Regions from separate parts of the Microbacterium sp. PM5 genome, predicted to be linked through region 1. Evidence: predicted binding sites of a transcription regulator. Region 1 holds the regulator's gene; the other holds the start of a gene.
The links. Region 1 encodes LexA, which represses DNA repair genes until DNA is damaged. Its sites were predicted from a motif close to TCGAACANNTGTTCGA; they were not measured.
Positions count from the first base shown of each region.

Region 2: the regulator LexA is predicted to act here: its motif matches at 2,205-2,220, upstream of CEP17_RS12410 (HNH endonuclease signature motif containing protein).

Region 1 covers NZ_CP022162.1:3,076,142-3,084,254, reverse strand. The annotation lists gene infC (translation initiation factor IF-3) at 1-493, opposite strand, end outside; gene CEP17_RS14575 (DUF1844 domain-containing protein) at 728-1,126, shown strand; gene CEP17_RS14570 (SseB family protein) at 1,140-1,934, opposite strand; gene priA (bifunctional 1-(5-phosphoribosyl)-5-((5-phosphoribosylamino)methylideneamino)imidazole-4-carboxamide isomerase/phosphoribosylanthranilate isomerase PriA) at 1,918-2,664, opposite strand; gene hisH (imidazole glycerol phosphate synthase subunit HisH) at 2,728-3,426, opposite strand; gene hisB (imidazoleglycerol-phosphate dehydratase HisB) at 3,423-4,034, opposite strand; gene CEP17_RS14550 (histidinol-phosphate transaminase) at 4,093-5,199, opposite strand; gene CEP17_RS14545 (LysM peptidoglycan-binding domain-containing protein) at 5,245-5,625, opposite strand; gene lexA (transcriptional repressor LexA) at 5,935-6,600, shown strand; gene CEP17_RS14535 (hypothetical protein) at 6,603-7,610, shown strand; gene CEP17_RS14530 (methylenetetrahydrofolate reductase) at 7,618-8,113, opposite strand, start outside.
Region 2 covers NZ_CP022162.1:2,601,775-2,609,887, reverse strand. The annotation lists gene CEP17_RS12420 (DeoR/GlpR family DNA-binding transcription regulator) at 1-357, opposite strand, end outside; gene CEP17_RS12415 (DUF4406 domain-containing protein) at 404-808, shown strand; gene CEP17_RS12410 (HNH endonuclease signature motif containing protein) at 876-2,183, opposite strand; gene CEP17_RS12405 (nuclease-related domain-containing protein) at 2,347-3,396, shown strand; gene CEP17_RS15290 (G5 domain-containing protein) at 3,351-4,154, opposite strand; gene CEP17_RS12390 (bifunctional dTDP-4-dehydrorhamnose 3,5-epimerase family protein/NAD(P)-dependent oxidoreductase) at 4,240-5,691, opposite strand; gene rfbB (dTDP-glucose 4,6-dehydratase) at 5,654-6,655, opposite strand; gene rfbA (glucose-1-phosphate thymidylyltransferase RfbA) at 6,655-7,524, opposite strand; gene CEP17_RS12375 (UDP-glucose/GDP-mannose dehydrogenase family protein) at 7,587-8,113, opposite strand, start outside.

The sequences.
Region 1 (8,113 bases):
TGGGGTTCGACTCGACGGTGCCGTACTCCGCGACGTCCTCGGCGAACTTGCGCAGCAACCGCACACCCTGCTCCGGGCGCGACTGCTCACGACCACGGAAGAGGATCATGGCCTTGACCTTGTCGCCGGCCTGCAGGAAGCCCTCGGCGCGCTTGAGCTTGGTCGTGTAGTCGTGCGCTTCGATCTTCAGACGGAAACGGACCTCCTTGAGAACCGTGTTCGCCTGGTTGCGGCGCGCTTCCTTCGCCTTCTGCGCAGCCTCGTACTTGAACTTGCCGTAGTCCATGATCTTGACCACGGGCGGCTTCGAGTTGGGGGCGACCTCGACGAGGTCGAGATCTGCTTCCTGAGCGAGGCGCAGGGCGACCTCGATGCGGACGACGCCGACCTGCTCACCCGCGGGTCCGACGAGGCGGACCTCGGGAACGCGGATGCGGTCATTGGTGCGGGGATCGCTGATGCGGAACTCCTTAGTCGTACGGGTGGGTGCCACCGGACACAGGGGTGTGTCTCGGGCGGAAGATCGTCACGTCCACCCCGCACGACGCGCACGTCGGCTTCGTTCCTGCACCCTCACCCGCCCCGACTGCTCGGTGCGGCGACCTCGACGGACGAGGCGGAGTGCGTGACCCGGTAGCCTGGAGCGGCAAGCGCGGGTGGGATGTGATCCTCTTTCGTTCCGGAGCAGAACACTCCGGCGCCCGCACAGTCTAGCAGAGAGCAGCACGTGGACACGATTCCTTCCACCCCCGACCCGCACGACGCCGAACGGCTCGCCCGATGGGAGGAACAGGAGCGCGCCTCCGCCGCCGCTACCCGCGACATCGCCGACGTTCCCGCGGTGGAGGTCATCACGACCGCAGCCGTGCACCTGATGAGCGCGGCCGCCGTCAAGACCGGCCTCGCGGACGACCCGGAGACGCAACGGGATCTCGACGAGGCGCGCAAGCTCATCAACGCCCTCGCGGGGCTGATCACGGCCGGCGCACCGGAGATCAGCGACATGCACGCGCGCTCGCTGCGTGACGGCCTGCGCTCGCTGCAGCTCGCGTTCCGGGAGGCATCCGTCATCCCCGACCCGATCGGCAAGGGCCCGGGCGAGAAGTGGACCGGCCCCGTCACGTGAGACGCCGCGGCGATCAGCCGCGGACGAGCTTGACCGTCAGGGAATCGACCAGCACGGCGATGCGATCGTCGGCGGCCCACCGCGCCGCCAACCTCTGCAGGGTGGCGTCCAGCTGGGACTGGTCGAGCCCGTCGACCAAGTGCAGGCGCACGATGAGTTCCGGGCCGCGCAGACGCGCCTGCGGATCGCCCGGCGCCACCGACAGATCCAGCACGCCCAGTTCGGAGCCGACCGACTCCTGCAGCCCCGCGTACACCTCCGGCGAAGTGTGCGCGGGTTCCCACGCCAGCCCCTGCCCGAGGGCCCATACCGCGGGGCGACGCAGCACGAACTCGGTCTCGGATGCCGGGTCGATCACGATCAGGTCGGTGTCGTCGGCAGCGGCGGCCAGGGCGGTGCGGACGCCGTCGGCCGGCACCGGCCGCGCCTTCGGATCCCACGCCGCCATCGTGCGCACCGACGTGAAGACGGGCAGCACACGCCGTCCGTCGGGCGCGGCAACCGTGACGATGGAGAGCTCCTGCGTCTTGTCGACGGTGTGACCGGACGGGGCGATTCCGACGTCGCCGGCCTCGGCGACCAACGGGATCAGCAACCGGGCGGAGCGGTAGGCGTCCACGACCGCGCGCGCATCGCCCTCGCCTCGGCCGAACGCACGCAGCGCCGACAGCAGCGCGGGATCAGCAGAGCCGTCGTCACCGGCGTGCGGATTGGCCTCGAAGGAGCGCCCCGCCCACGGCACGCCGGCAGAGTCGGTAGCGCAGGTGTGCGCCGCGGCGTCGTCGGGACGCTCAGCCTGCGGCGACATCCAGCGCCTCGGCGAGGGTGAAGGCCCCCGCATAGAGTGCCTTGCCCACGATCGCGCCCTCGACGCCGAGGGGAACGAGCTCCCGCAGGGCGGCGATGTCGTCGAGATTCGAGATGCCGCCCGAGGCGACGACCGGCTTGACCGTGCGCGTGGTGACCTCGCGCAGCAACTCGAGGTTCGGACCCTTCAGCGTGCCGTCCTTGGTGACGTCGGTGACCACATAGCGGCTGCATCCCGCGTCCTCGAGGCGCTCGAGCACCTGCCAGAGGTCGCCGCCGTCGCGTGTCCATCCGCGCGCGGCCAGCGTCGTGCCGCGCACGTCGAGCCCGACCGCGATCGCGTCGCCGTAGCGACCGATCACATCCGCTGCCCATTCGGGGTTCTCCAGCGCGGCGGTGCCGAGGTTGATGCGGGTCGCGCCCGATTCGAGTGCGGCTTCCAGTGTCGCGTCGTCGCGGATTCCTCCGGACAGCTCCACCTGCACGCCCTTGAGCTGCTTGATCACCTTGCGCAGCACCGCGGAGTTGTTGCCGCGCCCGAAGGCGGCATCCAGATCGACGAGATGGATCCACTGAGCGCCATCGCGCGCCCACGCCAACGCCGCATCGACGGGATCGCCATAGCTCGTCTCGGTGCCGGCCTCGCCCTGAGTCAGGCGCACAGCCTTGCCGTCAGCGACGTCGACGGCGGGCAGAAGGATCAGTTCGGGGGTCGACGCGAAATCGTTCATGGCTCCAGGAAAGGTTCAGTGGCCGCGACGTGCGGACACGAGGACACACAAGCAGAGAGACTACTACCGGGTGCGGGTGAGCTCCTGCGGAAGCGAGGAGATCCAGTTGGCGAGCAGGCGGATGCCGGCCTCGCCGCTCTTCTCCGGGTGGAACTGGGTCGCCGACAGCGGCCCGTTCTCCACCGCCGCGAGGAACGGCGTGCCGTAATCGCACCAGGTGAGGGCCGGCTCACGGAACGGGCGCGTGACCTCGAGCGACCAATGCTGGGCGGCATAGGAGTGCACGAAGTAGAACCGCTCGTCTTCCAAGCCGCGAAACAGCGTCGAGCCCTCACCGGCCCGGACCGTGTTCCAACCCATGTGCGGAAGCACCGGCGCATCGAGCTCGGTGACCGCCCCCGGCCATTCACCGAGTCCCTCGGTGTCTTCGCCGCGCTCCACGCCGTGCTCGAACATGACCTGCATGCCCACGCAGATGCCGAGCACCGGCAATCCCCCCGCGAGACGGCGTTCGATGATCTCGTCGCCGCGCGTCGCGCGCAGCGCCTCCATCACGGCGCGGAAAGCTCCCACACCGGGGACGACGAGGCCGGCGGCGTCGTCGATAAGTCCGCGATCTGCGGTCAGCCGCGCATCGGCGCCAGCGGCGACGAGCGCCTTGACGGCGGAGTGGACATTGCCCGACCCGTAGTCGAGCACCGCGACGAGGGGACGGTCGTCGAGATCGGCACCGGTCTGGGGGGCGGAGGCGGCGTCGGTCACAAGGCCCCCTTCGTACTGGGGATGCCGTGGACCAGCGGGTCGAGCGCCTTCGCCTGTCGGAAGGCGCGAGCGACGGCCTTGTACTCGGCCTCGGCGATGTGGTGCGGGTCGCGTCCACCGAGCACCGTGACGTGCATCGTCACACCGGCGTTGAACGCGAGCGCCTCGAAGGTGTGGCGCACGAGCGACCCGGTGAAGTGGCCGCCGATGAGATGGTGTTCGAACCCGACGGGCTCACCGGTGTGGACGAGGTAGGGACGCCCGCTGATGTCGACGACCGCCTGCGCCAGCGCCTCGTCCAGCGGAACGAGGGCGTCTCCGTAGCGCGAGATGCCGCTCTTGTCGCCGAGGGCCTGGCGGATCGCCTGTCCCAGGACGATCGCGGTGTCTTCGACGGTGTGGTGCGCGTCGATGTTGGTGTCTCCGGAGGCACGCACGGTGAGATCGGTGAGCGAGTGCTTCGCGAACGCCGTGAGCAGGTGATCGAAGAAGGGCACCGTGGTGTCGATGCGGCTGTGCCCGGTGCCGTCCAGATCGAGGTCGAGTTCGACCGTGGATTCGCTGGTCGCGCGTCGCAGGGATGCCGTGCGGGAGGCCGGGGTGCTCATGAGCCGAGTCTACCGAGAGCCCGCACGGGGCCTCGGCGTGTTACCCCGACGGTGACGGTCAGTGCGCGCCGGAACCGCCCGGTCCAAGCGACGCGAGCGCATCGAGGAAGGCCGTGGACTCCTCCTCCGTGCCGGCGGTGACACGCAGACTGTGGGCGATCCCGACGTCGCGGATCAGAACACCGCGGTCGTAGAGCCCCTGCCACGTCGTCGCCGGATCTTCCACACCCGAGAAGAGCACGAAGTTCGTCCAGCTCTCGAAGGGACGGTATCCGAGCGCATCGAGGGTCGCAGAGATCCGGTCACGCTGAGCGACGATCTCGTCCACCATGGCGAGCATGGCCGGCGCATGACGCAACGCGGCGGAGGCTGCTGCCTGGGTCAGCGCGCTGAGGTGGTAGGGCAGTCGAACCAGACGCAGCGCGTCGATGACGGCGGGGTCGGCCGCGAGGTAGCCGACGCGAGCGCCCGCGAAAGCGAAGGCCTTGCTCATCGTGCGCGACACCACGAGGCGCGGCCGGTCGGCCAGCAGCGTCAGCGCGGACCGGGAATCGCGGGGAGCGAACTCCTGGTAGGCCTCGTCGACGATCACGATGCCCGGCGCCGCGTCGTAGACCGCCTCGATCACATCGAGACCCAGCGGCGTTCCCGTCGGATTGTTCGGCGCACACAGGAACACGACGTCGGGCTGCGCACGGTCGATCTGGGCCGCGGCGTCGTCGGGGGCGAGCGTGTAGTCGACGCCACGCGTCCCGCTGACGTAGGTCGCACCCGTCGCGCGAGTGAGCAACGGATACATCGAATAGGTCGGCGCGAAACCGAACGCCGTCCGTCCGGGGCCGGCGAACGCCTGCAGGAGGTGCTGCAGAACCTCGTTGGATCCGTTCGCGGCCCAGATCTGCGCGGCTGAGAGGCCGTGACCCAGATACTCGGCGAAGCCTTCGCGCACGGCGGTGAACTCACGATCCGGGTAGCGGTTCACCTCCCGAAGAGCGCGCGCGATGCTGTCGAGGATGTCGTCCGCGACCGCTTCCGGCACCGGATGAGTGTTCTCGTTGACGTTCAGCGCGACGGGCAGCGGAGCCTGCGGGGCCCCATACGGCGTGAGGCCGCGCAGGTCATCTCTGAGAGGAAGGTCATCGAGTCGAACGCTCACCCTCACCATCGTAGGGGTCGCCGCGAGACCCGGACGAGGTCGGTCAGCGGCCGCTCAGCGACCGGCGGAGTACTCGGCCGGGATCGCGATGCTCTGCCCGGCGTCGAGGCTGCCCGAGTCCAGCGCATTGAGCCGCACGATCGCGTCGACCGCGTCCCGCGGGTCGACGTCGGGAGCGACCGCGCGCGCGATCGACCAGAGCGTATCGCCCGGCTGCACCGTGACATGGGTGAACGTGACTCCCGACGCCCCCTCGTTCGAGGCCAGCGCACCGCCTCCGGACACGATGCCGATGCCGAGCGCGACGACGACCGGGACCGAAGCGAGGAAGGCGAGCACCCGGCGACCGCGAACCGTCAGGCGCAGACGGGTGACCGGGGCCGCCGCGATGACACGGCCACGGGGCGAAGCGCCGAGGATGTCGATCGTGGTCATGAGTTCCTCCTTGAAACGTGTCCCGCTCCGGGGCGTCGAGTTGAAAGCGTCACTTCGAAGATTCGATTCGAGATTCGCATCCGCCTCTCGGCCGGGAGAGGTGGATGCGAATCTCTGTTCCGAATCTATCTTCGATAGTGTTCGAGTGTCAAGCCCTGCCGTTCTCGCAGATGAATCGAACCCGACACGCGTACACGTGCCGGACGACCGTGCGAAAACCGGATACGGTTTCGACAAGATGACCCCATCACCAACCTCCGACATTCGAAGGCGCTGCCTTCCGGGGACGCGATCGAAGGAGCGCGCGACATGGCCGACAAGCCTCAGACACGCAGGCGTAAGAGCCTCAGCGACAAGCAGCTGAAGATCCTCGAGGTGATCCAGACCTCCATCGCGCGCTTCGGCTACCCGCCGAGCATGCGCGAGATCGGCGACGCCGTGGGCCTGAAGTCGCTGTCCAGCGTCACGCACCAGCTCAACCAGCTGGAGCTGAGCGGTTATCTGCGCCGCGACGCCGGCAAGACGCGCGCGATGGAGGTCCTCATCGACCTGCCGGGTGCCGCCGCGGAGAACCCCGCCGACCTCACCCCCGCGCTCGGTGACGCCGCGCTCGTCCCCCTGGTCGGGCGCATCGCGGCAGGCGTACCGATCACGGCCGATCAGCAGGTCGAGGAGATCTTCCCGCTGCCGCGTCAGCTGGTCGGCAAGGGGGATCTCTTCATGCTCAAGGTCAGCGGCGAGTCGATGATCGACGCCGCCATCTGCGACGGCGACTGGGTCGTCGTGCGTTCCCAGCCGACGGCCGACAACGGCGACATCGTGGCGGCGATGCTGGACGGCGAAGCGACGGTGAAGACCTTCCGACAGCGGGACGGTCACACGTGGCTGCTCCCCCGCAACTCCTCCTTCGAGCCGATCCTCGGCGACGACGCCGTGGTTCTCGGTCGCGTCGTGGCCGTCCTGCGCGCGGTCTGAGCATGTCGCGGGCGCGCGCCGTCGTGTCGGCCGTCGCGGTCGTCCTGGCCGTCGTCTGCCTGCCGCTGTCCATCCTGAGCGTGTGGGCGAGGGTGCAGCTGGTGGATGAAGAGGCTTTCACCGCGACGCTTGCGCCGCTGGCCCGCTCGGCCGTCGTCCAGGACGCGGTGATCGCGGCATCCACCGACGCCGTCGACGCGAAGCTCGACACGAGCGCTCTCGCCGGCTCGATCGTCGACGGCATCATCGCCCTCGGCGTCGGCGATCGGGCTGCTGACGCCCTGCGACGACTGCAGGCGCCCGCCGCTGCGGCCGTGCAGACTCTCGTGCACGACGCGATCGCCGAAGCGATTCGCTCCGACGCCTTCGCAGCGGTCTGGGGCGAGGTTCTTCGGCAGTCTCACCGCGCGCTGACGCTCGCCGCAACCGCCGATGGCGCCGGCCTCGTGGTGCAGACCGATGCCGGACTCGGTGTGCAGGTCGGCGCCGTCGTGGCGGGCGTGAAGGAACGCCTGAGCGCGCGTGACGTCGCGTGGGCGACGCTCATCCCCTCGGTCGACCACGTCGTGATCATCGGCTCCGGGGATGCCCTCGCTGCCGTCCGAACGGGCTATGCGCTCGGCGTGAACGCGGGATGGTGGATGCCGGTCGCCACCGCGATCCTGTTCCTCGCCGGGATTGCGCTCGCTCGGCGACGCGTCGACACCCTCCGGTGGGCGGCGCTCGGGGCGGCGGCGGCTCTCGGAGCACTGCTGATCGCAGCGGCGGTCGGCCGCGCGGCGGTGTCGACCGCCGCCGCCGGAACGGCGCTGACACCGGCCGCAGCCGTCGCGATCTACGATCAGCTGCTATCGGCGGTGGTCGGCGCGTCCGGCGTAGCTCTGGCGATCGCGCTCGCCGTCGCCGCCGGCGCGTGGCTCGCCGGTCCATCGACGCCGGCGGTGGCGGTTCGCCATGCGTGGCGCCGCTGGGGGCTTCGCCGCGCGGCGGCAACCGCGTCCTCCGACTGAATGCCCCCTACGAGCGCCGTTCAGGGATCAGCCCCGCGGTGCGCAGCACACCCAGAACGGTCTCGTGATTGTTGAAGGCGTAAAGGTGGACGCCCTCGGCGCCGCCAGCCACCACGGCCCGGGCGAGCGCGGCGGCATGGGCGAGACCGACCTCGCGCTGCGCCGCGGCATCCGGAGCGGACTCCAGTGCCGCGGCGAGGGAGTCGGGGCGCGCGTCTCCGGTGAGCTCGAGCACACGGCGCAGGCGCCCGGGCGAGGTGATCGGCATGATTCCGGGGACGATCGGAATGACCACCCCGGCCGCCCGGGCACGAGCGACGAAGTCGAGGTACTCGTCGGCGTGGAAGAAGAGCTGCGTGATGGCTGACGTCGCCCCGGCGGCCTGCTTGGCCAGAAGCGCGTCGATGTCCTCGTAGCGATGACGCGAGCGCGGGTGACCGTTCGGGAACGCAGCGACCGCGATGTCGACGCGGTCGCCGTCGATGACCCGAACCGCTCCCGGA
Region 2 (8,113 bases), 470 kb from region 1:
GGTGATGACCGTGCCGGGCTGGGTGCGCGGGAGCGCGTCGACGAGGGCGAGGCTGGTCGTGCCGCCGTCGAGGATGACGGTGGCGCCGGGTTCGATGAGGGATGCCGCGACGGCGGCGACGCGGCGCTTGCTGTCGGGGGCGACGGCGGTGCGGGAGGCGTAGTCGACGACGGCGGGCGAGGCGGGCAGGGCGCCGCCGTAGACGCGCACGGCGAGGCCGGCGGCATCGAGGTCGCGCAGATCGCGACGAATGCTGTCTTCGGAGAGGCCGAGTTCGGCGGCGATCTCTTTCGCGACGATGCGCCCATCGCGGCGGAGGCGGTCGAGCAGGAGGTCTTTGCGGGCAGCGGCGAGCATTCACGTTCTTTCTTGTTTTTGCACGTTGTGTCTTAGTGTAGCCGACATGAGTACGTCGTTGATGATCTTGATCGCCGGCCCCTACGCGTCCGGCACCGATGGTGACCCCGCGCTGATGGCGAAGAACCTGAAACGGCTCGAGACGGCGGCGTGGCCGCTGTTTCGAGCCGGTCATCTGCCGATGATCGGCGAATGGGTGGCGCTGCCGGTGCTCGACAGCGCGGGGGCGACGGGCCCGACCGACCCGCTGGCCGCGGAGGTGATGTACCCGACGGCGGAGCGCCTGCTCCAGCGCTGCGATGCGGTGCTGCGCCTGCCGGGAGCGTCGCGCGGTGCGGATCAGGACGTCGCGATCGCCGAGGCGCGCGGCCTGCCGGTGTACTACGCACTCGAGGACGTTCCGGGCGTGACGGCGTCGACCCTGTCGGAGGGCGCCGCACCGCTGTCGTGACGCCGCCGCGCCGCGGTTCTAACGACCGCGCGCCGGTGCACGGCATGCCGGACGGCCAGCGTGCGGATCAGAACGGCGGTGCGGTGTCGGTGGGTACCGGCGGTGGCGCAGGACTCATGACGAACGCGACCGGCGGCACGGGTGCGTCTTCGCGGTAGAGGCGGCCGGTCGGAGATGTCCATTCCAGAACGCCGCCGGGATGTTGTCGCACCCTCCACGCGGTGAACTGCTTCATCGAATGGTGCCGCTGGCACAGGTGGGCCAGGTTCCACAGCGCGGTGGGTCCACCCCGGGCATGGTCGATGGTGTGGTCGATCTCGCAGCGGATGGCCGCGCGGCGGCATCCGGGAAAACGGCAGTGCTGGTCGCGGGCGCGCAGGAATCGCCGCTGCGGTACGGCGGTGCGGTACCGGTCGACCGCGATGACGGTGCCGTCGACGGGATCCGTGAGCACGCGCGCGAGCGAGTGGGTCTCGGCAGCGAGGCACCGCGCGGTGGCGGCGTCGATGGGTGCGCGCCCGACCAGGTCGACGGGTCCCTCGTCGGCGCCGAGGAGGGTGAGGGCGGGCACGATGACCTGCACCTGGGCGCGGATCGCACCGAGCGTTCCCGGCCCGTCGCCGTACGCGGTCGGATCGAGCGCCGGCGCGCCCGTCAGCAGCAGGTCGCTGAGCACGTCGGCACGCACCTGATCGGTGGTGCGCGGGTCGTCGTCGGGAGTGCGCGCATCGATGATGACCGTCGCCTGCTGCGTGAGGCGGTCCATGACCCCTTCCGCGATGACGGTCGGAACCGTCGCGATGAGGTCGGACATGCCCTGGGCGCCCGGCACCACACGCACCCGTCGGCCGCGGCTCGCCTCCGCGTGCCGTTCGGTGAACGAGCGCTCGGCGCAGCGTTCGGCGAGGATCTCGACCGCGGAACGCACCCGGTTGGGGGTGTCGGCGGCGCACAGCCGAATCGCCTCCGCCTCGAACGGGGCCTTGCGATCGGCAGGCACGCACGCCCCGGCATCCAGGATCACGCGCACGTGGGCGCGGGTGAGGCGCCCGGCCTCCCACGCCTCAAGGGTGGCAGGGTAGCTCTCGACGAGTTCGCGCGCCTCTCCGATGCGCTGCTGCACCGTGCGGTCGGTCACCCGCATGACACCGCCGAGCTCGGCGGCGATCGAACGCAGGGCCATGTCGTGCACGCGCACCGAGCCCCGCTGGGTGGCGGCCTGACGCTCGGCGAGTTGGCCGGCCCGCGCGAGCAGCCGCACCTCAGCCACCTGGGCCGCCGAGACCTCTGCCAGCACCGTCTCGGTCTCGGCGACCAGAGTCGCGAGCACGGACAGCTGGTCGCTGTCTTCGCTCATCGGCGTGGTCTCTTCCATGCCTCAAGGGTAGCGACACCCTCGGACATTTGTTCGAATGATGAGAATGACATCGACGCCACCGATGTCGCGTCATGAACCGACGCGCGCGACATCTCTCTGTGTGAACGGGGCGCCCGAGGAGGCGCTCGCGCGCGCCACCGCACGATCCGTCAGGGAGAGAATGAACACCGCACTCGCCGCATCCGCCGCCACCGCACCCGCAGAGACGCCGCTGACCGTCGTCCTGCTCATCGTCGCCCTCACCGCTGTGGCAGCCGCAACCGGCGCGGCCGTCGCCATTCGGTCGCGTCTGCGGCGTCGGCTGGAAGATGCCGAGCGCGCTCACCGGGCGGAGCTCGCCGCTCACGAGGCGTCCGCGGCGGCCGTCCGTGCGCGTCTCCAGCAGCAGGAGGCGATGAGCGTGAACGCGCTCGAGGCGGAGCGCATCCTCCGCGGCGAGCAGGTCGATGCGCTGCTGGCTCAGCTCAGCCACGGGATGAAGTGGGAGCAGACATCGCGGGAGTTCATCCGCCGCGAGACGGCGGCGCTTCAGGTGGATGGGGTGCTGCTAACGAACCTCTTTCTCCTCACCGCCGACGAAGGAGGTGCGCCGTTCGTCACGCAGATCGATCATCTGCTCGTGACGGCGCAGACGATCGTGGTCGTCGAGGCGAAGCACTGGCGGGGTGTGGTCTTCGACGATGTCGATCCGGCGACGCTTCATCCCGCGCTCGCGCCGGTCTCGGCATCGCTGAAGCTTCCCTCCTCGTTCGCGATTCACCTGCGCAGCGGCAGGAACACGCCGCTGAGCGTCGATCTGCGCCCGTCTCCGCGCGCGCAGGCTCGCGCGCAGGCTGCGCACCTGTCGCGGATATTGAAGGCGGAACACGATCAGGTGTCGTGGATTCAGACCGCCGTGCTGTACAGCCACCCCGAGGTGCGACTGTTCAGTGGCACGCGCCCCGCGGGCGACTCACGCGGCCACGTGCAGACGCCCGCGCTCGACAGCACGTCGTTTCGCGCCTTTCTGCGCGGAGCGTTGGGGCGCTCGACCGATACCCCGAACGACGTCCGGTCGATCGCGCGGTCTCTCGAGCCGCATGCGGCCGATGTTGTTGGCCTGGGTGAGATGAGTGGCGAGTGGCCCGACTTCTTCCGCACCGCCGTCTCCCCCGGGGCGACGCGTCAGCCGTTGCAGGCCCAGCCGTCTCCGTCGCCGTCGAGCTTGTAGATGTCGCGGCCGACGACGCGGGCGACGCCGTCGAAGTAGGCGGGACCGTTGCCCTTTCCGCCCGCGCAGTCGACGTCGCTGGCGATGGGCACGCAGGCGTCGGCATAGTTCGGGTCGCAGCCTCCGGGCGCGGCGACGGGCGGAGGAGCGGCCGGCTCGACATACGTGCCGACGGAGGTCACCTCGGTGACGGGCGGCACGGTGACGGTGTCGGAGACGAGTTCACGCTTCGTCTCCTTTCCGTCGGTGAGGGTGACGCGGTAGGTGCGCGTGCGCTCACCGTTCTGTCCCGCGGTCGTGACCGCGCTCTGTCCCTGCGCCATCGTGGAGTCGTCCACCGACGTGCGCTCGAACGGTACGGCTTCGGTGACGGCCTCGTCGCGGGTGGTGACGACCGGCGTGTGGGTCGGCGTGGGCGTGCGGGTGGGGGTGGATGCCGCTGCCGTGCCGGTCGCCGCGACGAACGCGACCGGAGCGTTCTGCTCCGCCGCGGAGCGCGCGGCGAGCGTGGCCGCGTTGACCGCTCCCCCGACGAGCGCGATGCCCAGCACCGCCGCAGCGCCGACGATGATGCTCGTGCGGCGCGAGAGCCCCCGCCGTGGACCCTTCGGCGTCGCCGCCGTCGACACCGCGGTGTCTGCGGATGCCGCGGCCCCGGTCTTCTCGGCGACGTGCGCGGTCCACGCCGCCCCGTCCCACCACCGGACCGTGTCCGCCTTGTTCGGGTCGGGATACCACCCCGGTTGCGCGTTCGCCATCGACTCTCCCCAGCTCGATCAGAACGTACTCCCACCCGCGTGATCACGGCAATGGGAGCGGTACCGTGAAAAATCGAGAGTCCTCTCAGGGTGCCTCAGCACCCAGGTAGCTCTGCAGTTCCCCAGATGGTGAGAATCCGGCTTCCGTGATCTTTGTGAGGTCGAGGGTGCTGTTGGTGGGGCGGGGTGCGATGGGTGCGGTGGCGCCGGCGAAGTAGTCGTCGGTGGTGACGCCGGTGATGCGGTCGGGGTCGTGTCCGGTGAGGGCGAAGACCTGTTTGGCGATGTCGGCCCAGGTTTGGGGTTCGCCGTTGCTGGTGAGGTTGTAGGTGCCGTAGGGGGCGCCGGTGTCCAGGAGGTGGTGGATGCCGGCGGCGATGTCGGTGGTGAAGGTGAGGCGTCCGGTTTGGTCGTTGACGACGTTGGGGTTGATGCCGCGTTGGGCGAGGGTGGCCATGGTGCGCACGAAGTTGTTGCCGTCGCCGATGACCCAGCTGGTGCGGATGATGTAATGCTTCGGGACGGTGGCGATGATCTGGTCGCCGGCGGCTTTGGTTTGCCCGTAGACGCCGAGGGGTGAGAGCGGGTCATCCTCGGTGTAGGGGGTGTTCTTGGTGCCGTCGAAGACGTAGTCGCTGGAGACGTGCACGAGGGTGATGTTGTTGGTGGTCGCGATGCGGGCAAGGTGGGTGATGGCGGTGACGTTCGCGGCCCATGCGTCGCGGCGTCCTTCGTCGGTTTCGGCGGCATCGACCTTGGTGTGCGCGGCGGCGTTGATGATGACGCTGTAGTCCCGCCAGCGGCGTGCGCTCTCCAGGTCGGGGGCGGTGATGTCCAGGGAGCTCCGGTCGGTGTACTCCACGTGCGCGGCGTCACCGTACTGGGCGCGGAGGGCTTTGCCGAGCTGCCCGTTCGCGCCGATGATGAGGATCTTCTTCGGAGGGATCGGTGTCACCTGTGCGAGGCGGGGGTGGTTCTTGTCCTTCTCACTGATCTCCACCTGGTCCAGGGGGATGGGCCAGTCGATTCCGGCGGTTTCGTCGGCGAGGTTGAGGAAGGAGTACTCCGCGGTCGGTGACCAGTGATCGTTGACGAGGTACGTGTACGCGGTGTCCGCTTCGAGGGTTTGGTAAGAGTTGCCGACGCCGCGGGGAACGAAGATCGCTTTCGACGGGTCCAGCTCGGTCGTGTACACCGCACCGAAGGTGGGGCCTTCGCGCAGGTCCACCCAGGCGCCGAAGATGCGCCCGGTCGCGACGGAGACCCACTTGTCCCAGGGTTCGGCGTGGATGCCGCGGGTGGTGCCGACGGCGTCGTTGAAGGAGATGTTGTTCTGCACCGGCCCGAAATCGGGTAGGCCCAGTGCGGTCATCTTCTCCCGCTGCCAGTTCTCCTTGAACCAGCCCCGCGCATCCCCATGCACCGGCAGATCGAACACCACCAGGCCCGGGATCGGGGTGTCGGTGACCGTGAGCTGCTTCCCGTACTCGGTCACCGCGTCACTGCCCCTTGCTGGCGTAGAACGCTTCGACGCCATCCTTCGCCAGCGCCCACCAGGATTCGTTCCGCTGATACCAGTCGATCGTCGCGGCAAGACCCGCCTCGAAATCCCGGTACTGCGGAGCCCAACCCAGCTCGGTGCGCAGCTTCGTCGAATCGATCGCATACCTGAGGTCATGGCCGGCACGGTCGGTCACATGATCGTACGCATCCGCAGGCTGACCCATCAGAGTGAGGATCAACTCAACAACGGTCTTGTTGTCCTTCTCCCCATCCGCACCAATCAGATACGTCTCCCCGATGACACCCTTCTCCAAAATCGTAAGCACCGCACTGGAGTGATCATCGGCGTGGATCCAATCCCGCACGTTCTCCCCCGCCCCGTACAGCTTCGGACGAATCCCACGAATCACGTTCGTGATCTGACGCGGAATGAACTTCTCCACATGCTGATACGGACCGTAATTGTTCGAACAGTTCGAAATCGTCGCCTGCACCCCGAACGAACGCACCCACGCGCGCACCAGAAGATCCGAACCCGCCTTCGTCGACGAATACGGCGACGACGGGTTGTAGGGGGTGTTCTCCGTGAACCGTTCCGGATCATCCAACTCCAGATCCCCGTACACCTCATCGGTCGAGATGTGATGCAACCTTCTCCCGTGCTTCCGCGCCGCCTCCAGCAACGTGTACGTGCCGATGATGTTCGTATCCAAGAACGGACGCGGATCACTCAGACTGTTGTCGTTATGCGACTCCGCCGCATAATGCACCACCGCATCCACCCCCGCGAACAAGCCATCCACCAACTCCGCATCGGCGATATCACCCTCCACGAAAGAGAACCGGTCCGCCGGCAACCCCTCCAGGGAGGCCAGGTTGCCCGCGTAGGTCAGCTTGTCCAGCACAGTGACGTGGTCGTCGGTGTGAGAGAGGACGTGGTGAACGAAGTTCGAACCGATGAAACCGGCACCACCGGTCACCAGGAGTTTGCGTGCCATCAACGGCCTCTCTTCAACTGTTCCAACAGGTACGTCCCGTACCCCGACTTCACCAACCCCGCCGCACGCGCCTCAAGCTCCGCATCCGACAAGAACCCCTGCCGCCACGCAACCTCCTCCGGCACACCGATCTTCATGCCCGTGCGCCGCTCCATCGTCCGCACATACTCACCCGCATCGAGCATCTGATCAAACGTCCCCGTATCCAACCAGGCAGTCCCCCGCGGCAACACCTCCACCTGGAGCTTCCCCTCCTCCAGGTACGCCCGGTTCACATCCGTGATCTCATACTCACCACGCGGGCTGGGCTGCAGGTTCCGCGCGATCTCCACCACATCGTTGTCGTAGAAGTAGAGACCGGGAACCGCATAGTTCGACTTCGGAACCGCCGGCTTCTCCTCCAACGACACCGCACGACCCGCCTCATCGAACTCGACGACACCGTATGCCTCCGGCTCCGCGACCCAGTACGCGAACACCGCCCCACCATCCACATCCGCGAAGCGTTGCAACTGCGACCCCACCCCCGGCCCGTAGAGAAGGTTGTCACCCAGCACGAGCGCCACCTTGTCGGAGCCGATGTGATCCGCACCCAACGTGAACGCCTGCGCCAACCCATCCGGCGACGCCTGCACCTGATACGTGAGGCTGATCCCGAACTGCGACCCATCACCCAACAACCGCACAAAATGCTCCGCATCATGCGGCGTCGTGATCACCAAAATGTCCCGAATGCCCGCCAACATCAACGTCGACAACGGGTAATACACCATCGGCTTGTCATACACCGGAACCAGCTGCTTCGACACACCTTTGGTAATAGGCCAAAGACGAGAGCCCGAGCCACCAGCGAGAACTATTCCGCGCACGTTTCTCCTCTTTCGGGGTGAGGTCGAGAGTTTCAATCAGGACGGAGAGCAGCGCAGCATCACTAAGGCCGCCCCATCCCGTAGTACGCCCACCCTGCAGCGCGCCACGCGGCCGCATCGAGCCCGTTGCGCCCGTCGACGACGACGCGGCCGTCCGTGAGCGACGACGCGTGCTCGGGAGGCAGCTGACGACGGTATTCATCCCATTCGGTGACGAGCACGAGAGCGTCCGCGTCACGGATGGCCTCGTCACGGTCTTCGACGTAGGTGAGCTGGGGGTGGATGCGGCGTGCGTTCTCGATCGCCGCCGGGTCGGTGACTGTGACGTTCGCTCCGAGTCCGTGCAGACGCACGGCGACGTCGAGAGCGGGTGAGTCGCGGATGTCGTCGGAGTGCGGCTTGAACGCCGCGCCGAGCACCGTCACCTTCTTCTCATAGACCGAGCCGCCGAGGCCGTCGACCACAAGCTGCACGGCGCGGTCGCGGCGGCGCAGGTTGATCTCGTCGACCTGACGCAGAAACGCGACGGACTCACCGCGCCCGAGCTCCTCCGCACGGGCGGAGAACGCGCGGATGTCCTTCGGCAGAC